DNA from 2 places in the Zhaonella formicivorans genome. Region 2 is predicted to be linked to the other one. Evidence: riboswitches for the same ligand, from Rfam matches in the RefSeq annotation. Region 2 holds a riboswitch; the other holds the start of a gene.

Region 1 (5,625 bases), 1.7 Mb from region 2:
GTGCCAAACGTAGTGGGGAAATCCCTGGCTGATGCAGAAGCGATCCTAAGTCAAGCTAAGCTGAAATACCAAGTCGAGGAGAAGGTCTATCATCCCAGCTTGCCTGCAGGTTACGTGGTCAAACAGTCCCCCGAAGCAGGTAAACCGGTTAAAAGAACACGGCCTGTAATTTTAGTTCTTAGCCTGGGGCCGGAATTAAAGCCCGTACCGGGTGTGCTGGGCGAGCCCGAAAGAACGGCCCGGATTACACTTACGAACGCCGGGTTTAACGTGGCTGAGCAGGTGGAGGAAGTTTATGATGAGGAAATTGAGGCTGGACGCGTGGTGGCGCAAAACCCTGAACCTGAGGTTAAAAAACCTTTGGGCACGGAAGTTACCTTGACAGTCAGCCTTGGACCTGAGCCGAAAAATATACCTATGCCTAAACTAGTGGGTGAAAGGCTGGAGGATGCCCGCCGGATACTGGAAGAAAACCGCTTGGAATTAGGGAATGTTACCAACGAGATCAGCTACGAATTTTTCAGTGGCCAGGTTATGTGGCAAAGCGTTCCGGAAGGACAAAATATTTTGCAGGGGCAGAAAGTTGATGTAAAAGTGAGCAAAGGCCCGGGCTTAGCTCCGGAAACGCGCAATGTGGAGATACTTGTAGCTGATGATGGCAAAGAGCATCATATCCAGGTGATAGTTTCCGATGTGACAGGTACCCACGAAGAATATAACGCCTGGCATAATCCCGGTGATTTTGTCATCGTCCCGATAGAATTTTACGGTAAGGGGATTCTTAAAGTTTTACAAGACGATAAAGAAATTCATAGAGAAGCAGTGCCATAGAGCAAGGGGGATGAAGGTTTGCTGCTTGAAGGCATAATTTTACGGGGTTACAGCGGTTTTTATTATGTTTGGGCTGAGGACGTCACTTACGAATGTTCCCTACGGGGTCGTTACCGTCTAAAAATGCAGGATTTTTTGCCCGGAGACAGAGTAAAAATTTTACTGGTTGAAGGGCAAAATAAAGGAGTAATTGAAGAAGTGCTGCCCAGGCAGACTGAACTTGTGCGCCCACCCGTAGCCAACGTCACCCAGGTTGTAATTGTGATGGCTTTACAGAGCCCTGACCCGGATTTGGTTTTATTGGACAGGCTTTTAATTTTAGCTCAAGAAGCAGGGATTCGCCCGGTAATTAGCTTTAACAAACTGGATCTGGCTCCGGAGGAAGTTGTAGCAGATTTAAACAACCTGTATACCGGGTTAGGTTATAAAGTTATTTTAACCAGCGCTAAAAAGGGAATAGGCATTATAGAATTAAAGCAGGAATTGCAGGGGGAAGTTACTGTATTTGCAGGGCCTTCCGGGGCTGGCAAATCGAGCTTGCTAAATGCCGTACAGCCTGGACTGCAATTAAAGACGGGCGAAGTAGGGGAGAAGAGCCGGCGCGGTAAACATACCACCCGGCATGTGGCGCTTATGCCCATGGAAAACGGCGGCTTTGTTGCTGATGCACCGGGCTTTAGCCGCCTGTACTTGCCGGAATTAAAACGGGAAGAACTTGCTTTTTATTTTCCTGACTTTGCCTGCTTCCGGAATATGTGTAAGTTTAATACATGTTTGCATCACAGCGAACCTCAGTGCGCCGTCAGGGCGGCATTGGATAAAGGTTTAATTGACCCCAGGCGGTATGAGCATTATATAGCTTTTTTACAAGAAGTAATTGCTAAAGAGAGGAGTTTTTAACCGTGATTCGGCTTGCACCGTCGCTTTTGGCTGCCGACTTTAGCTCTTTAGGCACAGAGGTTTCTAAGGCCGAGCAGGCAGGGGTGGAACTGTTGCATCTTGATATTATGGATGGTCATTTTGTGCCTAACATTACTTTCGGTCCGGACTTGGTCAAAGTCTTGCGCTCGAAAAGCAAGCTGCTTTTTGATGTGCATTTGATGATCGCCGAACCCGATCGCTATATCCCCGCTTTCGCCAGAGCAGGAGCGGATTTTATCTCCGTGCATGTGGAAACATGCCTGCATTTGCACCGGACCTTACAAAATATTCGGGAGCAGGGCGTGAAAGCAGCTGTGGCTTTAAATCCGGCAACGCCTCTTTCCACAATCGAATACGTTTTATCTGAAGTGGAAATGGTGTTGCTGATGACAGTTAACCCCGGTTTCGGCGGTCAGCAGTTTATTAAAGCCGTGCTGCCCAAAATTGCGGAATTGCGTAAAATCATTGACAGCAAAGGTTTATCCGTAGATATCGAGGTTGACGGAGGAATTAATGCGGAAACCGCACCTCTGGCTGTCCAGGCTGGAGCTAATATTCTGGTGGCGGGTTCTGCTATTTTCGGTCAGCCGGATGTGTCTCTGGCCGCTAAGACACTGCGGGACAGCATAGCTGGCATTTAGCAATTTGCTACTTGACTTAGGAAAAGTCCCAGTGCTAAAATATGCTTGAATTTAATAGGTGATCCTTCGGGGAGAGGTGTAATTCCTTACCGGCGGTTAAAGCCCGCGAGCCAAATGGTTGATCCGGTGTAATTCCGGAGCCGACAGTTAAAGTCTGGATGGGAGAAGGTGATGAGAAGATGCAGTTTGCTTGTATTGAACTACCCGTTGGATTACCGGCGGGTTTTTTAATTTTTCTTTATCCTAATATATCAGAGGTGAAAGCTGTGTCAACAAAAAAGCTAGTACGCGTGTCATTGCTTGCTCTTATCGGCTTTCTGCTAATGTTTAGCATTGAATTTCCTTTGCCGTTTTTTCCGCCGTATTTAAAATACGATCCCAGTGAAGTTCCAGGATTAATTGCGGCTTTTGCCTGGGGTCCCTGGACCGGTGTGTTGGTGGAATTTTTGAAGACATTTTTGTTTTTTGTTTCCGGTAAATCGACTGCAGGTATTATTGGGGTGGGGGCCGCTTTCATAGCCGGAGGAAGTTTTGTGCTGGTGGCTGGTTCCATCTACGAACGAATGAAAACTAAAACGGGAGCCGTTGTTTCACTGCTGGCCGGTTCGCTGGCGATGACTTTGGTTATGACAGTGGCTAACTACTTTGTGCTCCTGCCGCTGTGGGGCGTACCGTCCAATGAAGTGCTGCCGTTAATAACTTCGGCTATTATACCTTTTAACCTGGTTAAAGCGCTTTTTAGTTCGTTAGCTACATTTGTAATTTACAAAAGGGTACACTATTGGTTGGAAGTACCGGTAGCCCGTTTAGCCAAACATAAGGAAAAGGAACAGGAGTTGTAAACTATGAAAGTCGGTATAATCAGCGATACCCATGGTGTCGTATTGCCTTGGAAACGGGTATTGGGTCAAATTTTCCGTGATGTGGAAGTTATTCTACATGCAGGCGATGTGCTCTATCACGGTCCCCGTAATCCGGTCTTGGAAGGGTATGCTCCCCAGGAGCTGGCGATAGCGCTGAATGAGTGTCCCGTGCCAGTGCTGATTGCCAGGGGAAATTGCGATGCCGAAGTGGATCAGATGTTGTTAAACATACCCCTCGCAGCCCCTTATCTTTTTACGGTGTTGAATGGTAAGAGAGTATTGGTACATCATGGTCATTCCCTGCAAAATGATGAAATGGAAGAGCTTACCCGGCGTTGGGACATTGACCTATGTATTTCCGGTCATACTCATGTTGCCGCGATTGAAAAAAAGAATGGCACTGTTTATTTCAATCCCGGCAGTTGCTCATTGCCCAAAGGCGCAGGTGTACCCAGCGTGGGTCTCTGGGACAACGACAGGCTGCTGCTTATCTGTAGCGATACCGGCAGGGTTTTGGACGAACATCCTTTGTAATAGTATAAACTAAAAGACTTGGGCGATGTATTTAACTCCCAAGTCTTTTTATGTTGTTGCTGAATATGCTATATTACGTTAAAGATTTACGCTTTTTACTACTTGGTTAGAGCGTTCCTTGAATGGGTAACCTACAAGCAATATAGCTTTAAGTTGCGCAAGCCTTTGGCTGGCCTGCAAGCAAATCGCCAAGTGTTCCCGGTTTGTCAGAAACTTGTTAAATTGCGCGCTCTACTTTGCCGGAACGCAAGCAACGGGTACAAACAACAATTCTTTTCGGGCTACCGTCAACTATGGCTTTTACCTTTTGCAGGTTGGGAGACCATGTCCTTTTTGTTTTAATGTTGGAGTGGCTGGCCTGGTTTCCCGTAACTACTCCTTTGCCACAAATATTGCACTTAGCCATTTTTCCACCTCCTTATAAAAAGCCAAAGGCTATTAATCCTAAATCAAAACCTTTACTAATTTTAGCAAAAAGCAAAATCTTTAGCAAGAAATTTTAAAAAAGGGAAAAAAGTTTCCGGCATAGCAGGGATTAAAACAGTTTATGTTGAATTTAAGCGAAAATAGGCATATACTTTTTATCTAAGCTGCAAAATTTAATAACGGGGGGTTAGCGATGATTAGCAAGGAAATGTCGCTCCTTGAACTGCTACAGGCCTATCCCCAGTCCAGGGAAATTTTGGAAAAGCATGGTATGGCGTGCCTCCGCTGCATGGGTGCTGCTGACGAAACGATTGAAAACGGCGCCCGTATGCATGGCATCAATGTAGAGGCATTACTGGCCGATTTAAACAAATTAGTGCAAAAGAACTGATTTTACCATGCAGGGATGAGTCCCTGCTTTTTTGGCAAATCAGGCAGTAGATCGACTTTCCGACTTGTATAAGGGTACACTAGAAAAGCAACAGTTTTTCCTCCTGTTTAAAGTTGCTGCAAAGTTTGTTTTGTTGTCTTTATCCGATCATTAACCCGTAGAGAGGAGGCATAATGGTTTGGCTAACACTTTAGAAACCCAGTATGGTAAAGTTTCGATTTCCAAGGAAGTAATAGCAACTCTTGCAGGGTACGCTGCTGCAGAGTGCTATGGGCTGGTGGGCATGGCTTCCCAGAAATTACAAGACGGGTTATTTGAACTTCTAGGCAGAGAAGCGACGGGAAAAGGTATCCAGGTTAACATAGTAGATAACCGGGTAAGCATTGATGTCTATATTGTGGTGGGGTACGGCACTAAAATCAATGAGGTAGCCCATAACGTTATGGAAAAAGTGCATTATACCGTACAAAGGCTAACGGGTATACCCATTGAAAAGGTAAATATAATTGTACAAGGGGTCAAAGTTATAGATTGAGGAGGTTTCTGGGATTGCAATATAAGTATCTGGACGCCCTCCGGCTGCAGAAAATGTTTTTGGCCGGGTCACAAAACCTGGCAGCCAATAAAGATATAGTTGATGCCTTAAATGTTTTCCCCGTGCCCGATGGCGACACGGGGACTAATATGAGTTTGACTCTTTTGGCAGCTGTACGGGAAGTTGAAAGAATTCAGAATCTAAACATCAAATCTTTGTCGCAGGCTATGGCTACCGGGGCGCTGATGGGAGCAAGGGGCAATTCGGGCGTAATTTTGTCCCAACTTTTCCGGGGATTCAGTCAGGTATTGGAAGGAACTGAACAGGTAGATTCCAAAGCATTGGCTGCCGCTGCTCAAAGTGCAGTTGAGGTAGCCTACAAAGCAGTGATCAAGCCGGTGGAAGGGACAATTCTGACTGTGGCTAAAGCCGCTGCGAAAGGAGCAAAAGAAGCAGCCTCTGCCGGTGGCGATTGTGCCAAGG
Region 2 (5,625 bases):
ATTTGCCTGAAGATTACAAGTATGATATAAAAAGCATTATCCATTTAGCCGTGCGTCAATCTATTTTAATACCACATATTGTCCCTTGAAAACCGCCGCCGTTTTTTCCCCATCAGGTATTACTTTATTGTTGTTTAAAAAGGCTTTGCAGCATTTTGCAAAGCCTTGAATATACCAAGTCGAATACTAAATATTTTTAAACAAATTGGCCATCTCGATGGCAGTAAGGGCTGCGTCCCAACCCTTGTTGCCTGCTTTGGTGCCGGCCCGCTCAATGGCCTGTTCGATGGTGTCGGTAGTCAGGACACCGAAAATAACGGGCTTTCCCGTATCCAGGCCCACATGGGCAATGCCCTTGCTGACCTCGGCGCTTACATAGTCGAAATGAGGGGTGGCGCCTCTGATTACCGCCCCCAGGCAAATTACCGCGTCATAATCGGGGGAACCAGCTGCTTTCTTGGCAGCAATGGGTATTTCAAAAGCCCCGGGTACCCAAACCAGAGTTATGTCTTCTTCCCGCACTCCATGCCTGTGCAGTGAATCAACAGCCCCTTCAATCAACTTATTGGTGATAAATTCATTAAACCTGCTGGCAACTATGCAAAACTTCAGACCTGTACCGATTAAATTCCCTTCAATTTTCTTCATTTTATTCTTCCTCCTAATCTAACATGTGTTGGAGCTTGGTTTTTTTAGTCTTAAGATAACGCAGGTTTTCGCATTTCGGCGGTATTTTCAGCGGTACCCGCTCCACTATGGATAGGCCGTGGCCCTCGAGTCCCTTAATTTTTCGTGGGTTATTAGTCATCAGCTTAATTTTCCTAACACCCAGATCAGCCAGCATTTGGGCCCCGATGCCGTAGTCCCTCAAATCGGCCGGGTAACCTAAAGCCTCGTTGGCTTCCACTGTATCCAATCCTTGGTCCTGCAGTTCATAAGCCTGCATTTTGGCGGCCAGACCAATGCCTCTTCCTTCCTGACGAAGATAAAGAACCACTCCTTTTCCTGCTTCCTCAATAGCCTGCAGGGCCTGTTCCAGTTGTTCCCCGCAATCGCACCTCAAGGAACCCAAAGCATCCCCCGTCAAACATTCGGAATGTACCCTCACTAAAACCGGTTCATCGCCTGCCACCTCTCCCTTCACGATAGCCAGATGGGTGGAATTGTCCAGCAGGTTCTGGTAGGTAACCAGCTGAAAAGTCCCAAACCGGCTGGGCAGTTTGGCTTTGGCAATCCGACGCACCAGCTTCTCGGTTTTTCTCCTGTACTCTATTAAACTGGCAATTGTGCCGATTTTTAAATTATGCTTTTCGGCAAATGCCAGTAAATCAGGCAGCCTGGCCATGGTACCGTCTTCTTTAATGATTTCGCAGATCACCCCGGCTGGTTTCCAGCCGGCAAGCCTGGCCAAGTCAACAGAAGCTTCCGTATGTCCGGCCCTCTGCAAAACTCCGCCCTCTTTTGCCCGCAAAGGGAAAATATGGCCGGGCCGGGCAAAATCCTCGGGTTTAGCGGCAGGGTTGACCGCATGCTTGATGGTGGCTGCCCGGTCATAGGGAGAAATTCCTGTGGTTGTCCCATACTTTAAATCTATGGAAACAGTAAACGCGGTCCGTAAGGAGTCACTGTTTTCCCGCACCATTTCAGGCAGTTCCAATTCATCCGCCCTCTTTTTGTCCAGCGAGAGGCAAACCAAACCTTTACCGTGAGTGATCATGAAATTAATTGCTTCGGGAGTTACGGCCTCAGCAGCCATGACCAAATCCCCTTCGTTTTCCCTGTCCTCATCATCGACGATAATCACCATTTTGCCCTGCTTGATATCTGCTATAATCTCATCAATTGAATTCAGCATTTTGTTTCCTCCTTAGAAGCCTAGTTCCTGCAAATAGCTCAGAGTTAATTTGCGTTTGGGCTGCACTTCACGGTTTAACAAGGTGAATTTCTCGATATACTTGGCTAACATGTCGGTTTCCAGGTTGAGTTGGCTGCCTTTCCTTTTATATTGCAAATTAGTAAGGGCATAAGTATGGGGAATCAAAGACAACCAAAAGCTCTTTTCGTCTACTTTGGCCACTGTCAAACTGATCCCCTCAACAGCAATGGAGCCTTTCTCCACAATGTAGCGCATGGTGGAAGGCGGAGCGCCGATTTCAAGCAGTACAGCATTCTCCTCCCGGGCTATAGTCAGGATTTCTCCCGTGCTGTCCACATGCCCGCTGACAAAATGGCCGCCAAACCTGCCTTGGGCTGACATGGCCCGCTCCAAATTGACCTTATCGCCTGGTGACAGCTTCTCCAAAGTGGTTTTGCGGTAGGTTTCAGGCATTACATCAACGGTGAAGGAGGATTTATCCAAAGATACTACCGTCAGGCAAACGCCATTGACCGCGATGCTGTCTCCCAGCTTTGTTCCCTCTAACACCAGCGATGCTTGTATTCTGAGATAGTTTTTCGACTGTAATCTCTTTGCTTCCAGCACTGTCCCCAGCTCTTCTATAATTCCGGTAAACATTTTTGGTCACTCACTTTCTAAAGTAGCCGGTAACCAGCAAGTCGCCGGCCATGTTCTCGCAATTTAACTCTGCCAACCGGTAAGCTTCCGCCATAGATTGGACTCCCCTGCCTTCCACCGGCGTTTTAGCCTGTTGTCCGCCGACAATTTTCGGGGCAATAAAACAGTATAGTTTATCAGCCAATCTTTGCCGCAGGTAGGACTCGATAACAGTACCTCCCCCTTCCACCAACAAGCTCGTAACTTCTTTTGCTCCCAAGCGGTCAAGTAAACAGGACAGGTCCAAGAGTCCCGCGGAACTGGGCAGCTGCCAGACCAGTACCCCTTTTTCTTCCAGTCTGCTGATTTTTTCCTTGTCCGCATTTTCAGCACAACAAATTATAGTAGGGGCCGGAGAATCCAGATTTACGACATTGGAATTCAAGGGAACCCGCAAGCGGCTGTCAAGAATTACCCGGATTGGATCCTTGCCTTTTTTCCCGGGCAATCTGGTATTTAGGCTAGGGTTATCGCTTAAGACAGTATTAATGCCTACTAAAATAGCATCGGTCTCATCCCGCAAAGTATGGACATATGCTCGGGAAACTTCATTGCTAATCCATTTAGCATCTCCTGCAACAGTGGCTATTTTGCCGTCCAAAGTCATGGCCCATTTGAGGGCAACAAAAGGCCTCCCGGTGGTGATGTACTTGATAAATACCTCATTAAGTTTTTCCGCCTCTTTTTGCAAAACGCCCACAATAACCTTAATTCCAGCTTCCCGCAGCATTTTTATCCCCCGCCCGTTAACCAGGGGGTTCGGATCGGTCATAGCAACCACTGCTTCTTTTACCCCGGCTGCAATTATTTTGTTGACGCAGGGCGGGGTCCGGCCATAATGGCTGCACGGCTCTAAAGTTACATAGAGGGTTGCATCCCGGGCGGCAGGTCCTGCCTGCTCAAGGGCAATTACCTCAGCATGAGACGTACCTGCTTTTTGATGGTAGCCTTCGGCAATGATCCTCCCCTCCTTAACCACTACGGCGCCTACCATAGGATTAGGGCTTGTCCTGCCTTTCGCCAGGGCAGCCAGTTCTAAGGCCCTGGCCATTAAAGTACGATGGTCCAAAATTTCGCCTCCTTGCTCAAGCATCATGATGACTTGAGCCAACGGCCATCAGCCGTCAGCTATCAGCCATTAGCAATCCTGAAAATATCTGTAGAGTATATGTCCTGTTGCACCCACTTTCTGCATGTAAAGCATCTTTTCCCGTGTCTGGATATTAGTGAGTTTTGCTGGAAGCTAAAGGCAAGGCAGATTGACGTTCTTAGCTAACTTTCACGGAACAGCGGGTGCTATGGTTAACAATTTTTAAGGCAGTATTAATTTGGGCTAATCATAAAAATTTAAAACCCCCGGATAGGAAACCCAGGGGTGATAAACTAAAACAAGCTTCAACAGCTTAAGCTTCTCAATCCTTCTCCCATCCAGACTTTACTGTCGGCTTCGGAACCTCCCCGAATCAGCCTTGCGGCTCGCGGGCTTAGCTTTTTAAGCATCACCGCCGGTGTGGAATTGAGGCAGTCGCCTCTCACCAACCCCTGAAGGTATTCTGCTGTACGTTATTCTATACCAATATTAACTTTTTATACTGCAAGATGCAAGAGCCGGCTGCAATTTCCATAATTTAGTTGCCTATAACCTTCTGTGAAAAAAAGGATTGTTGTCCAATAGCCGGTACCCTGACGATTTCCTTAACCAGTTCTACTTCACCGATGGGGAAGATATGAACGCCGTGGGCAAATCGCTGCAGTTCCTCGTACAACTCTCGGGCTATCGCAATCCCTTCCTGGCGACCGCCGGCTTCTATCCTCTTTAACACCTCCGGCTTAATCTTGATCCCTGGAACTTTCTCATTAAAGTAACAAGCAAATTTGTAGCTTTTAAGCGGTAATAATCCAAAAAGGATAGGTAGATTGAAAGAATGGGTTACTTCCAAAAATCGTTCGGCAGTTTCCAAATCAAAAACCGGCTGGGTCTGGATAAAATTAACCCCTGCGTCAACTTTTCGTTTTAATTTTTCAAGCTCTTGAGCCAAATTATCGGCACCAGGGTTGGCACCGGCTCCAATAAAAAAGGTGGGGGCTGCTAATAATTTTTTGCCGCTCAAGTCCCTACCTTGGTTTAAGGCAGAGGCCGTCTTAATCAAACCGATGGAGTCCATCTCAAATACATCTTTAGCATGGGGGTGATCGCCCTTATCGGAGGGGTCCCCGGTAATGACCAAGATGTTGCGCACTCCAAGAGCGGCAGCCCCCAGAAGTTCGGACTGAATCCCTATACTATTCCGATCCCGGCAGCTCATGTGAAATACAGCCTCTATACCCAGATCTTGCTGCAGGATATGGGCCAAAGCAATGGGACTCATGCGTAAAGTTGCCATGGGGTTATCCGCAATGTTAATAGCATCCACATAATTGCGGATTGAGCTGGCGGCTTCCAACGTCGGTATGGGCTCAGCGCTTTTCGGCGGCTCCAATTCCACAGTAACAATAAATTTCCCCCAACGAATTTTTTCCCTTAAGGTATGAATCGCATATGCCATACAACTTACTCCTTTCCTTGTTAAACTTGTTCGGGATTAACCCGGCTACAAAAAACCAATTATTAAAAAAATAGCATTGTATACCGTATCCCAACGGTTACTTGAATTTCAGTCTAATTGTCTTCATAGCAAAGGCACCCTGTTGCCATGGAATATTTTTAAAATTTTACGAATATTTAAGCTAAATTATACTCCGCATGGGCTGCTAAGGAAAGTAAAATTTGCTCAATTTAACATTAAATTGTATAGTTTAATCTATTAAAAAAAGTTATAACCGGTTACTTTATAAAATTACAGATCAACGCTAATAAAAAGGGCGAGAGACAACCATAAAAGGCTGTCTTTCACCCTTTTTAAACCTTACTGACCTTCACCGCACATACTTTTAGTTCCGGTATTTTACAAACCGGATCGGTGGCTGAGTTGGTTAAAAGGTTAGTCGGCGTTTCGGCAAAGTGAAAAGTCATAAAGATATTTCCCGGGGGTACGTGGTCGGTAACCTGTACCGTACTTCTTACTTTACCC

Evidence for each region. A riboswitch is a leader RNA that binds a small molecule or an ion and turns the genes downstream of it on or off. The one in region 2 is predicted to bind FMN.
Region 1: it holds a riboswitch for FMN, as region 2 does, so the genes downstream of both, EYS13_RS05990 (ECF transporter S component) here and ribD (bifunctional diaminohydroxyphosphoribosylaminopyrimidine deaminase/5-amino-6-(5-phosphoribosylamino)uracil reductase RibD) in region 2, are expected to answer to the same signal.

The regions. Positions count from the first base shown of each region.
Region 1 covers NZ_CP085524.1:1,198,513-1,204,137, reverse strand. Annotated here, with positions in the region: gene pknB (Stk1 family PASTA domain-containing Ser/Thr kinase) at 1-831, shown strand, start outside; gene rsgA (ribosome small subunit-dependent GTPase A) at 850-1,731, shown strand; gene rpe (ribulose-phosphate 3-epimerase) at 1,734-2,393, shown strand; FMN riboswitch at 2,452-2,567, shown strand; gene EYS13_RS05990 (ECF transporter S component) at 2,660-3,235, shown strand; gene yfcE (phosphodiesterase) at 3,239-3,790, shown strand; gene rpmB (50S ribosomal protein L28) at 4,008-4,196, opposite strand; gene EYS13_RS05975 (DUF1858 domain-containing protein) at 4,410-4,607, shown strand; gene EYS13_RS05970 (Asp23/Gls24 family envelope stress response protein) at 4,786-5,142, shown strand; gene EYS13_RS05965 (DAK2 domain-containing protein) at 5,157-5,625, shown strand, end outside.
Region 2 covers NZ_CP085524.1:2,851,833-2,857,457, reverse strand. Annotated here, with positions in the region: gene ribH (6,7-dimethyl-8-ribityllumazine synthase) at 187-648, opposite strand; gene EYS13_RS13945 (bifunctional 3,4-dihydroxy-2-butanone-4-phosphate synthase/GTP cyclohydrolase II) at 662-1,855, opposite strand; gene ribE (riboflavin synthase) at 1,868-2,515, opposite strand; gene ribD (bifunctional diaminohydroxyphosphoribosylaminopyrimidine deaminase/5-amino-6-(5-phosphoribosylamino)uracil reductase RibD) at 2,526-3,623, opposite strand; FMN riboswitch at 3,967-4,108, opposite strand; gene EYS13_RS13930 (methylenetetrahydrofolate reductase) at 4,183-5,100, opposite strand; gene fdhF (formate dehydrogenase subunit alpha) at 5,454-5,625, opposite strand, start outside.